4 regions of the Actinacidiphila sp. bgisy144 genome follow, and region 1 is predicted to be linked to each of the others. Evidence: riboswitches for the same ligand, from Rfam matches in the RefSeq annotation. Region 1 holds a riboswitch; each other region holds the start of a gene.
The links. A riboswitch is a leader RNA that binds a small molecule or an ion and turns the genes downstream of it on or off. The one in region 1 is predicted to bind cobalamin.
Positions count from the first base shown of each region.

Region 1 (2,167 bases):
GGGCACCGTGGTGCTCGCCGGCGGCCTGGTCTGCCTGCTGCTGCCGCTGAGCCAGGCGTCCAGTTGGGGCTGGTCGTCGCCGACCACGATCGGCCTGCTGGTCGCCGCGGCGGTGCTGCTGGCCGGGTTCGTGGTCTGGGAACGCCGCGCGGCCTCGCCGCTGGTCGACGTCCGGGTCAACGCCGCGCCCGCGCTGCTGCTGACGAACGTCGCGTCCGTCTGCGTCGGCTTCGCGCTGTTCGCCACACTCATCGGCACCGCCTCCTACGTGGAGGCGCCGCGGGTGACCGGCTACGGCTTCGGCTCGTCCGTGGTGGTGGGCGGCCTGTGCCTGCTGCCCAGCGGCGTGGCGATGCTCATCCTGTCGCCGGCCTCGGCGGCGATCACCAACGCGGTCGGGCCGAAGATCACCCTGGCCATCGGCGCGACCATCGTGGCGGCCGGCTTCGTGGTGCGGATCGCGCTCACCGGCCACCTGTGGGAGATCATCCTCGGCACCAGCATCGCCGGGGCCGGCACCGGTATCGCGTACGCGGCCATGCCCGCGCTGATCAACCTCGCCGCGCCGCGCTCGGCCCTCGCGGCCGCCAACGGCCTCAACTCGCTCTTCCGCTCCGTCGGCAGCTCGCTGGCCAGCGCGGTCGGCGGCACCCTGTTCGCCTCGCAGGTGATCGTGCTGGGCGGCCAGGCCATACCCTCCCTGCACGCCTACCGGCTGCTCTTCGGGATCTGCGCGGGCGCGGCCCTGCTCGGCGCCCTGATCGCGCTGACGGTGCCCACCTCGCCGCAGGAGGAGGAAGCCGCGCAGGCGGAACCGGTACCGGCCTGACGTTCCCCGCCTGATGCTCCCCCGGCCGGGTGGAACACCCCGGCCGGGAGCGCCGGGACGGGAAAAGGGGCGGCCCGGCGGCACCCGCGCGATCTATGCTGGCGGGTGCAGCTGGTTCGCCCCTGCCCGCCAGGCAGGCGCGTCGCAAGAGGGAACCCGGTGGGAATCCGGGACTGCCCCGCAGCGGTGAGTGGGAACGACCGCCGTCAGACGCACTGGGTCCGCCTCGGACCTGGGAAGCGACGGCCAGTAGGTGTCTGCCCCCGGCAGGCGTGCCCGCGAGTCCGAAGACCTGCCCGTTGCCCGTACGCGACCGTTCGCGTGCGGAAGTCCCGGTGACCTCGTGGGCGGGTCGGCGTACATGGGCAGGCAGGTGGACGAGCGCGCGCCGTCGTCGGTGCGCCGGGTCCGTACCGGTCCGGTGTGCCGCCTTCGCACCCTCGTCCCGTCGCCGGGATGCCAGGGAGACATCTCGCGAAGGAGAGTTCCGTGTCAGCGAAGTCCGCAGCCGCGGCAGCACGGGCCACCGTGTACGGCTACCCCCGCCAGGGACAGCACCGGGAACTGAAGAAGGCCGTCGAGGGCTACTGGAAGGGCCAAGTCGGCGCCGACGCCCTCCGGCAGACCGCCGCCGGCCTGCGCCGCGCCAACTGGCGGCAGCTCGCCGGGGCCGGCCTCCACGAACTGCCCACCGGCGACTTCTCGTACTACGACCACGTGCTCGACACCAGCGTCATGGTCGGCGCCGTGCCCGAGCGGCACCGCGCGGCCGTCGCCGCCGACCGGCTCGACGGCTACTTCGCGATGGCCCGCGGCACCCAGGACACGGCGCCGCTGGAGATGACGAAGTGGTTCGACACCAACTACCACTACCTGGTGCCCGAGTTGGGTCCGGACACCGTCTTCCGCGCGGACTCCTCCCAGCAGGTCGGCGAGCTGCGCGAGGCCCTCGCGCTCGGGTACGACGCGCGGCCGGTGCTCGTCGGCCCCGTGACCTACCTGCTGCTCGCCAAGGCCGCGCCCGGCGCGCCGGCCGGGTTCGAGCCGCTGTCCCTGCTGGACCGGCTGCTGCCGGTGTACGCGGAGGTGCTCGCCGACCTGCGGGCCGCCGGCGCGGCGTGGGCGCAACTCGACGAGCCCGCCCTCGTGCAGGACCGCACGCCGGCCGAACTGGCCGCGGCCGAGCGCGCGTACCGGTCGCTGGGCGGCGCCGCCGACCGGCCGAAGCTGCTCGTCGCGTCCTACTTCGACCGGCTCGGCGAGGCGCTGCCGGTGCTGGCCGCGGCCCCCGTCGAGGGCCTGGCGCTGGACTTCACCGGCCCGGCCGCCGCCAACCTC
Region 1 is NZ_JBYIRM010000044.1:11,063-13,229, forward strand. Features, by position in the region: gene AC3EVP_RS33515 (MFS transporter) at 1-829, shown strand, start outside; cobalamin riboswitch at 925-1,143, shown strand; gene metE (5-methyltetrahydropteroyltriglutamate--homocysteine S-methyltransferase) at 1,319-2,167, shown strand, end outside.

Region 2 (2,167 bases), on a different contig from region 1:
CCGGCTGCTGCCCGCCGCCCGCGGCCAGCACCCCGCGTACGGCGGCCACGCGGGCGGCCAGTACGCCGCTGCCGTCTGCCAGCTCGGCCATCGACCGCCAGCCGGAGCCGCCGCCGGCCGCGTCGGCCGCCGCAGCGCTCTCGACCGCGAAGAACGGCCCCAGCTCCGCCAGGGCCGCTCTCGTCTCATCGCCGTGCACGGCGCCACCCTGCCGCGGCAGGGTGAGGTGGCGCGCCGAGGCGCCCCCTCACGCCTCCACCGGGCCGACCCGGGGCGCCCGCGCGGCGCGGCCGGTCGGCGAGGCGCTCAGCACCCGCTCCGAAAGCGGCCCGAAGACCAGCGCGATCGCCGACCACAGCAGCAGCTGCGCGGCCACCGAGTACAAGCGGAACCGGAACAGCACGTCCGCAGGGAAGCCCGGGTAGACGATCCGCCCCGCCGGGTCGGTCAGCGGCTGAGGTGTCTCCGTGGCGTGGTCGCCGTACTGCTCGCGGTTGGCGGCCAGGTGTCCCAGCGCGGGCAGCAGGCCGATCACGACGCAGATGGCGGCCACGAAGGCCGCACCGGCCAGCAGCGTGGCGTTCCACGTGCCGAACCGCCCCTGGAGCCGCCGCCCCAGCCACACCGCCAGCGCGAGCAGCGTGATCGAGCAGACCACCATGACCAGGTAGAGCCCGGTGCGGGCCTTGATGGTGTCCTCGTGCCCGATCGCGGGCGGGTTCGCCGGGTACTTCACGAACGGCACCAGGTAGAAGCCGAGGAAGCCGCCGCCGGCCACCAGCAGCGCCAGCGTGCGCGGCCGGACGCCGCCGACCCGCCCCAGGCACACCGTGTAGACCACCGCGAAGAGGGCGCCCATCGCGGCACCGAAGAGGACCAGGCCCACGCCCATGCCGACATCGGCCTGGACGGTGCGGCTGAACAGGTCGGGGCCGTCCGGCGAGACCGGCAGGCCCGCGGCCTTGTCTAGGGCGCTTTGCGCCGCGTCCCGGCCGCTCTCGTAGCTGATCGCCCGGTTGATCTGCGGTTCGGCGAAGATCCGTGCGAAGACGAACGCGAGCAGCCCGCCGATCGCGCCGGCGAGCACGCCGCGCAGTACGAGTCGTTTCTCCATGTCGAGTTGTCCGCCTGCCTGTTGTCGTCAGTGGCAGGGGAAGCCGAGGAAGTGCCGCGCGTCGTGCACGAACTCGTGGATGTGCATGTCCCGGCCGAAGACGGACACCGCGCCCTGGTCGACGCCGATGAAGTAGTAGGCGGCCAGCGCCAGGAGCGCGCTGCCGACCAGCCAGAGCACCGCCTTGGAGACGGGCAGGACGACCGGCGTGGCCTCGGTCGACGAAGGGGTGGACACAGAACTCACGGGTGGGGCCTCCTTCGGGGATACAGCGTCCCTCGGTTCGAGTGGGGCGGCGTGACGGCGGAGTATCTGACTCCCGGACGCCCCCAGAGGCGACCGGTACACAGTGGCGCGACCGTGCCGGAGTTCCACCGGCTTCCTCACACCATCACGAACGACCAGCGTACGGGCGGGCGAACCGGCACGTCAACGCATGTCACCTGCTTCCCGCCACACCGCGCGGGGGCCGCCGCGCCGCCGGAGGCGGCATCAACTCCCCGACCAGCGCCGCCACTTGATCCACCTCGATGAGGAAGCCGTCATGCCCGTACGGCGAGCGGATCGTCCGCGTCCGGTCCGCGCCCGGGATGCCCGCCGCCAACTCCTCCTGCTGCGCGGTCGGGTAGAGCCGGTCGGAGTCGACCCCGGCCACCAGCGCGGGCGCCGTGACCCGCCGCAGCGCCGCCGCGGTGCCGCCCCGCCCGCGCCCCACGTCATGGGCGTTCATCGCCTCGGTGAGCACCACATAGCTGCCCGCGTCGAACCGGCGCACCAGCTTGTCCGCGTGGTGGTCGAGATACGACTCCACCGCGTACCGGCCGCCGTGCCAGGGCAGTTCACCGCGCTGCGGGTCCCGGCCGAAGCGCGCCCGCAGTTCCGGCTCGCTGCGGTACGTCAGGTGCGCCAGCCGGCGGGCCTGGCCGAGACCGGCGTGCGGGCCGCCGCCCGGCCCGGCGCCGTGGTAGTCGCCGCCGCGCCAGGCCGGGTCGGCCCGGATCGCCCGCAGCTGCACCGACGCCCAGCCGATCTGCTCGGCACTGGCCGCCGCCG
Region 2 is NZ_JBYIRM010000012.1:116,200-118,366, reverse strand. Features, by position in the region: gene AC3EVP_RS16285 ((2Fe-2S)-binding protein) at 1-199, opposite strand, end outside; gene AC3EVP_RS16280 (CbtA family protein) at 248-1,114, opposite strand; gene AC3EVP_RS16275 (CbtB domain-containing protein) at 1,142-1,360, opposite strand; cobalamin riboswitch at 1,400-1,555, opposite strand; gene metX (homoserine O-acetyltransferase MetX) at 1,554-2,167, opposite strand, start outside.
Region 2: linked by a shared signal. The riboswitch ahead of AC3EVP_RS16275 (CbtB domain-containing protein) and the one ahead of metE (5-methyltetrahydropteroyltriglutamate--homocysteine S-methyltransferase) in region 1 are both predicted to bind cobalamin.

Region 3 (2,167 bases), on a different contig from region 1:
CGCCAGGAGCACGCCGGGCGTCGACTCCGAGAACGGCACGACGACGAACGCGCGCCGGCGCACCGCGGCGAGCCGGCTCAGCACGGGGTCGTGCTCCAGATAGGAGATCTTGGCCGCGGCGCTGTCCCAGCTCGCGTCCGCGAGCACGATGGCGTCCGGGTCGGCGGCGGCCACCTGCTCCCAGCTCACGTTCTGCCAGCCGCCTTTCAGGGTGCCGAACACGTTGTGCGCGCCGACCGCGTCCAGGACGGTCTGCGGTCCGCCGTGGCCGGCCCCGACGTAGGGGGACTTGGTGCCGGAGTCGTACCAGAGCACGTCCAGGCCCTTGCCCGCGCCCTGGGCGGCCAGTGCGGCCAGCGCCGTCTTCTGCTGCCGCTCGATCGCGGCCGCCCGCTGCGGCACCCCGAAGACCGCGGCGATGTCGGCGAGTTCGCCCCACACCGCCTCGAACGACGCGGTGGGCACCTGCTTCGCGTCCGCGCAGCCGAAGGGCGACAGGTAGGAGCCGATGTGCTCGGCGGCCAGCTCGGCGCGGGTGCCGGCGACCTTGCCGGTGAAGGCGCTGGTGTAGGAGGCGTAGAGGAAGTCGGGGCGCGCGGCGAGGAGCTTCTCCTTGGACGGGTACTCCTTGCTGAGCACCGGCACGGAGTCGTAGGCGGCCTTCCACTTCGCCGGGATCGTGTCGTCGAGGTAGGCGGTGCCGGCCATCCGCGACTGGAGGCCCAGCGCGAGGGCGACCTCGGTGGCGCCCTCGTTGAGGGTGACCAGCCGCTTCGGGGGCGCGGCGACGGTGGTGGCCACGCCGCAACTGCGCACGCTGACCGGGGCGATGCTGCTGCGCGCGGTGGCGGAGGACGCCGGGCCGCTCGCGGCGGGCGCCCCCGTGCAGGCGGCCAGGCACCCGGTGGCCAGCAGGGCCGCGGCGGCGGCCGGCAGCCGTAGCGGGCGGGTGCGGGCCCGGGCGCCCGGGCGTATGAGACGGCTGATATGGCGGAACGGGCGCAGGGCGCTGCTCGGCACGTGTACTCCAAACCCTCGTGGAAGATGTCGCGCCGTGGCCGGTCTCCTGGCTTTCGCGTCGACGCTCCACGGCCGGCCTTCCCAGGCGTCCGTTGCCGGTCCGCCCAGTGGCCCCGACCGTCGTGGGGACGGTCGGCGCAGGGCCGCGGAACTCCGCGACTACAGTGGCGAGGGCCGCACCGGCTTCCGACCGGTTTCCCGTGCACCACGGCACGCGCACGCTACCAAACGCGCCGCCCCGCCCGGCCGGCCGGATCACGGGGCGCGGAGGGCCCGCACCGGCGCGGGGGCAGGGCCCGGTGCCAACGGCCGCGGCCCCGCCCGGAGTTGACGGGAAGGGCCGCGCGAGGGGAGTGCGGAGCGGAGGTCAGGACGGGCGGTCGGTGCCGTAGCCGTGCAGGAAGGCGTCGACGGCGCGGGTGACGCAGTCGCGGATCTCGGCCGCGCCCAGCGGCGGGCTGCCGTGGGGGCGGATGGTGATCTCCGAGGTCACCAGGGCGATGAAGTGCACGGTGGCGCGGGCGGGTTCGGGGATGCGCAGCAGCCCGGCGCCGGCGAGCTGCTCCAGCCGCCGGGCGACCTCCCGCTGGACGCGCTGCGGCCCGGCCTGCTGCCAGGCGTCGATCACGGCGGCGGGGAAGTGCTGCACCTCGGCCTTGATCTGCCGGATCATCGCGAAGTGCTCGGGGAACTGGGTGCGCTGGCCGACGAAGGCGCGGCCGAGCGCGAGCAGGTCGGCGCGCGGGTCGGTGCCGGTCACCTGCTTCTCGACGGTCGCTACGAACGCGTCCGCGACCTGCCCGGCGCTGTCGTGGACCACGTCGGAGAAGAGCTGGTCCTTGCCCTCGAAGTGGTTGTAGATGGTGCGCGTGGACACGCCGGCCTCGGCGGCGATCGCCTCGATGCTGGTGCGGCTGTAGCCCTCGCGGCCGAAGACGGTCCGGGCGCCCTGGGTGATGGCGTCGCGCTTGCCGGCCCGCCCGCCGGTTCGGGCGGGGCCGGGGCGCTCCGGTGCCGCCTTGCGGGCGGGGGCCGTCGGTGGGGTACTCAGGGGAAGCCTCCGATACGGGTCGTCGTCCGTTGCCCAATTTACCATGCACGTTGTACTTTACTTTGAGGGCTTTCCGTCAACCCGCCAGAGGACCGT
Region 3 is NZ_JBYIRM010000004.1:33,994-36,160, forward strand. Features, by position in the region: gene AC3EVP_RS05890 (ABC transporter substrate-binding protein) at 1-1,020, opposite strand, end outside; cobalamin riboswitch at 1,040-1,245, opposite strand; gene AC3EVP_RS05895 (TetR/AcrR family transcriptional regulator) at 1,388-2,116, opposite strand.
Region 3: linked by a shared signal. The riboswitch ahead of AC3EVP_RS05890 (ABC transporter substrate-binding protein) and the one ahead of metE (5-methyltetrahydropteroyltriglutamate--homocysteine S-methyltransferase) in region 1 are both predicted to bind cobalamin.

Region 4 (2,167 bases), on a different contig from region 1:
CCTTCACCGCGCACCCCTCGTGCCGGTCCGGCCGCGGGCCGCCGACAGCAGCACCGACGCGCCCAGCGCGAGCGCGCCGACCCGGCGGGACAGCCGCACCGCGCGCCCGATGTCGGCCGGCCGCGGCGGCCGGAACCCCGCGCCCAGCACCGGCCGGTGCTCGACCCGCCCCCCGTACGCCAGGGTGCCGCCCAGTCGCACCCGCAGCGCCCCCGCGAACGCGGCCTCGACCGGCCCGGCGTTGGGCGAGGGGTGCCGCGGCCCGTCCCGGCGCGCGGTGGCCAGCGCGCTGCCCGGATACGGCCCGGCCAGCGCGGCGAGCAGGGCGGTCAGCCGCGCGCCGGGGTAGCCGGCCGCGTCGTCCAGCCGGGCGGCCGCCCACCCGAAGCGCAGGTGCCGCGGGGAGCGGTGGCCGACCATCGCGTCCAGCGTGTTGGCGGCACGGAAGCCGACCAGCCCGGGCACCCCCGCGAGCCCGCCCCACACCAGGGCGCCGACCACCGCGTCCGAGGTGTTCTCCGCGACCGACTCCACCACCGCCCGCGCCAGCGCGTCGGCGTCCAGCGCGGCCGGGTCCCGCCCGCACAGGTGCGGCAGCCGGTCCCGGGCGGCGGCCAGGTCGCCGGCCTGAAGCGCCGCGCCGATCGTGCGGGCCTCCCGGGCGAGCGAAGTGCCGCCCAGCACCGACCAGGTGGCCGCCGCGGCCAGCGCCGCGCCCAGCAGCGGGCGGCGCCGGGCCGCCCGCTCGGCGACGGCGGCCGCGGCCACCGCGCCGCCCACGCACAGCGCCGCGTACGCGCTGCCGGCGCCCCGGTCGTCGCGCCACATCCGCTGCTCCAGGGCGCCGGCGGCCCGCCCGAACCCGGCCACCGGGTGGCCGCGGCGCGGGTCGCCGATCAGGAGGTCGCCGAGGAAGCCGAGTGCGGCGCCGTACGCGTAGGCACGGTGGCGGCCGCTCATGCCGCGGATATCCGGGTACCGGCGGCCGCCAGGGCGGGTGCCGCCTGCGTGCAGGGCATGGCGAAGTCCTCACTCAGGGTCCGCGCCCTGGCTCGACGTGACCGGCGGTGAGAGTCTCCTGGCTCCCGGATCAACGCACTCCCGGGCCTTCCCGCCGGCGTGCGCCGGCCGTGGCCTCCAGCTTCGGGAGTGCACTCCCCGGTGACAGTGGCGGGACCGCGTCGGATTCGCACCGACTTCCTCTCCTGCCGCCGCATTGCTCCCGGCAGTTCACCACGCCCGGAGAAACCCCGTCAACCGGGCCTGCCTGCGGCTTTGCGGCCCCGCGCCGGCAGGTGGGCGCGCGGCCGGCTCAGAGGGAGGCGTGCTCGGGAAGCAGCTCCTGGATGCCGATGCGGTGGTAGAACTCCGCGCGGATGCGGTCGCTGACCGCGGACACGACCTCGCTGCCGTCGCGGCTGGGATCGATGTGGGTGCGGAACGGCCGCTCGCCCTGCGGCAGTCCGACCACCCGGACGATCTCGTCCGCGACCTCGTCCACGGTCCGCCCCGCGGGGAAGAGGTCGGTGAGCGCCTGCGCCATGGAGTCGCGCACCGCGCCGTACGCCTCGTCGTACGCGGTGTCCCGTACGGTGTCGGCCGGCCGGGCCGCGTGGGCGAAGTGGTTGGTGCCCGACGGGTAGGCGCCCGGCACCACGATGACGGTGTCGATGCCGAACCGGACCAGCTCGGCGGCGTAGCTCTCGGCCAGTGCGTCCATGCCCGCCTTCGCCGCGAAGTACGGGGCGAGGAACGGCGGGTGGCCGCCGCGGGTGGAGGACGACCCCACCCACACCAGCAGCCCCTCGCCCTGGCGGCGCAGGTGCGGCAGCGCGGCGCGGTTGACGCGCTGGGTGGACAGGACGTTGGCGTCGTAGAGCGCGGCGAGCTGTTCGGGGGTGAACGCCTCGGCCGGGCCCAGCGCCATGTGGCCGGCGTTGTGGACGACCACGTCCAGCCGGCCCTGCTCGGCGGTGACCTGCTCGATCGCCGCGTCGACTGACGCCTGGTCCTGCACGTCCATCTCGATGCCGCGCACGTCCACGCCCTCCGCCTCTGCGTACGCGGCGAGTTCGGCCACGCGGGGGGCGTTGCGGTCGGCGGTGGCGCGCATGCCCGCGTAGACGGTGTGCCCGGCCCCGGCCAGGAAGCGGGCGGCGAGGTTGCC
Region 4 is NZ_JBYIRM010000009.1:50,059-52,225, reverse strand. Features, by position in the region: gene AC3EVP_RS13150 (cobalamin biosynthesis protein) at 4-960, opposite strand; cobalamin riboswitch at 1,072-1,203, opposite strand; gene AC3EVP_RS13145 (SDR family oxidoreductase) at 1,313-2,167, opposite strand, start outside.
Region 4: linked by a shared signal. The riboswitch ahead of AC3EVP_RS13150 (cobalamin biosynthesis protein) and the one ahead of metE (5-methyltetrahydropteroyltriglutamate--homocysteine S-methyltransferase) in region 1 are both predicted to bind cobalamin.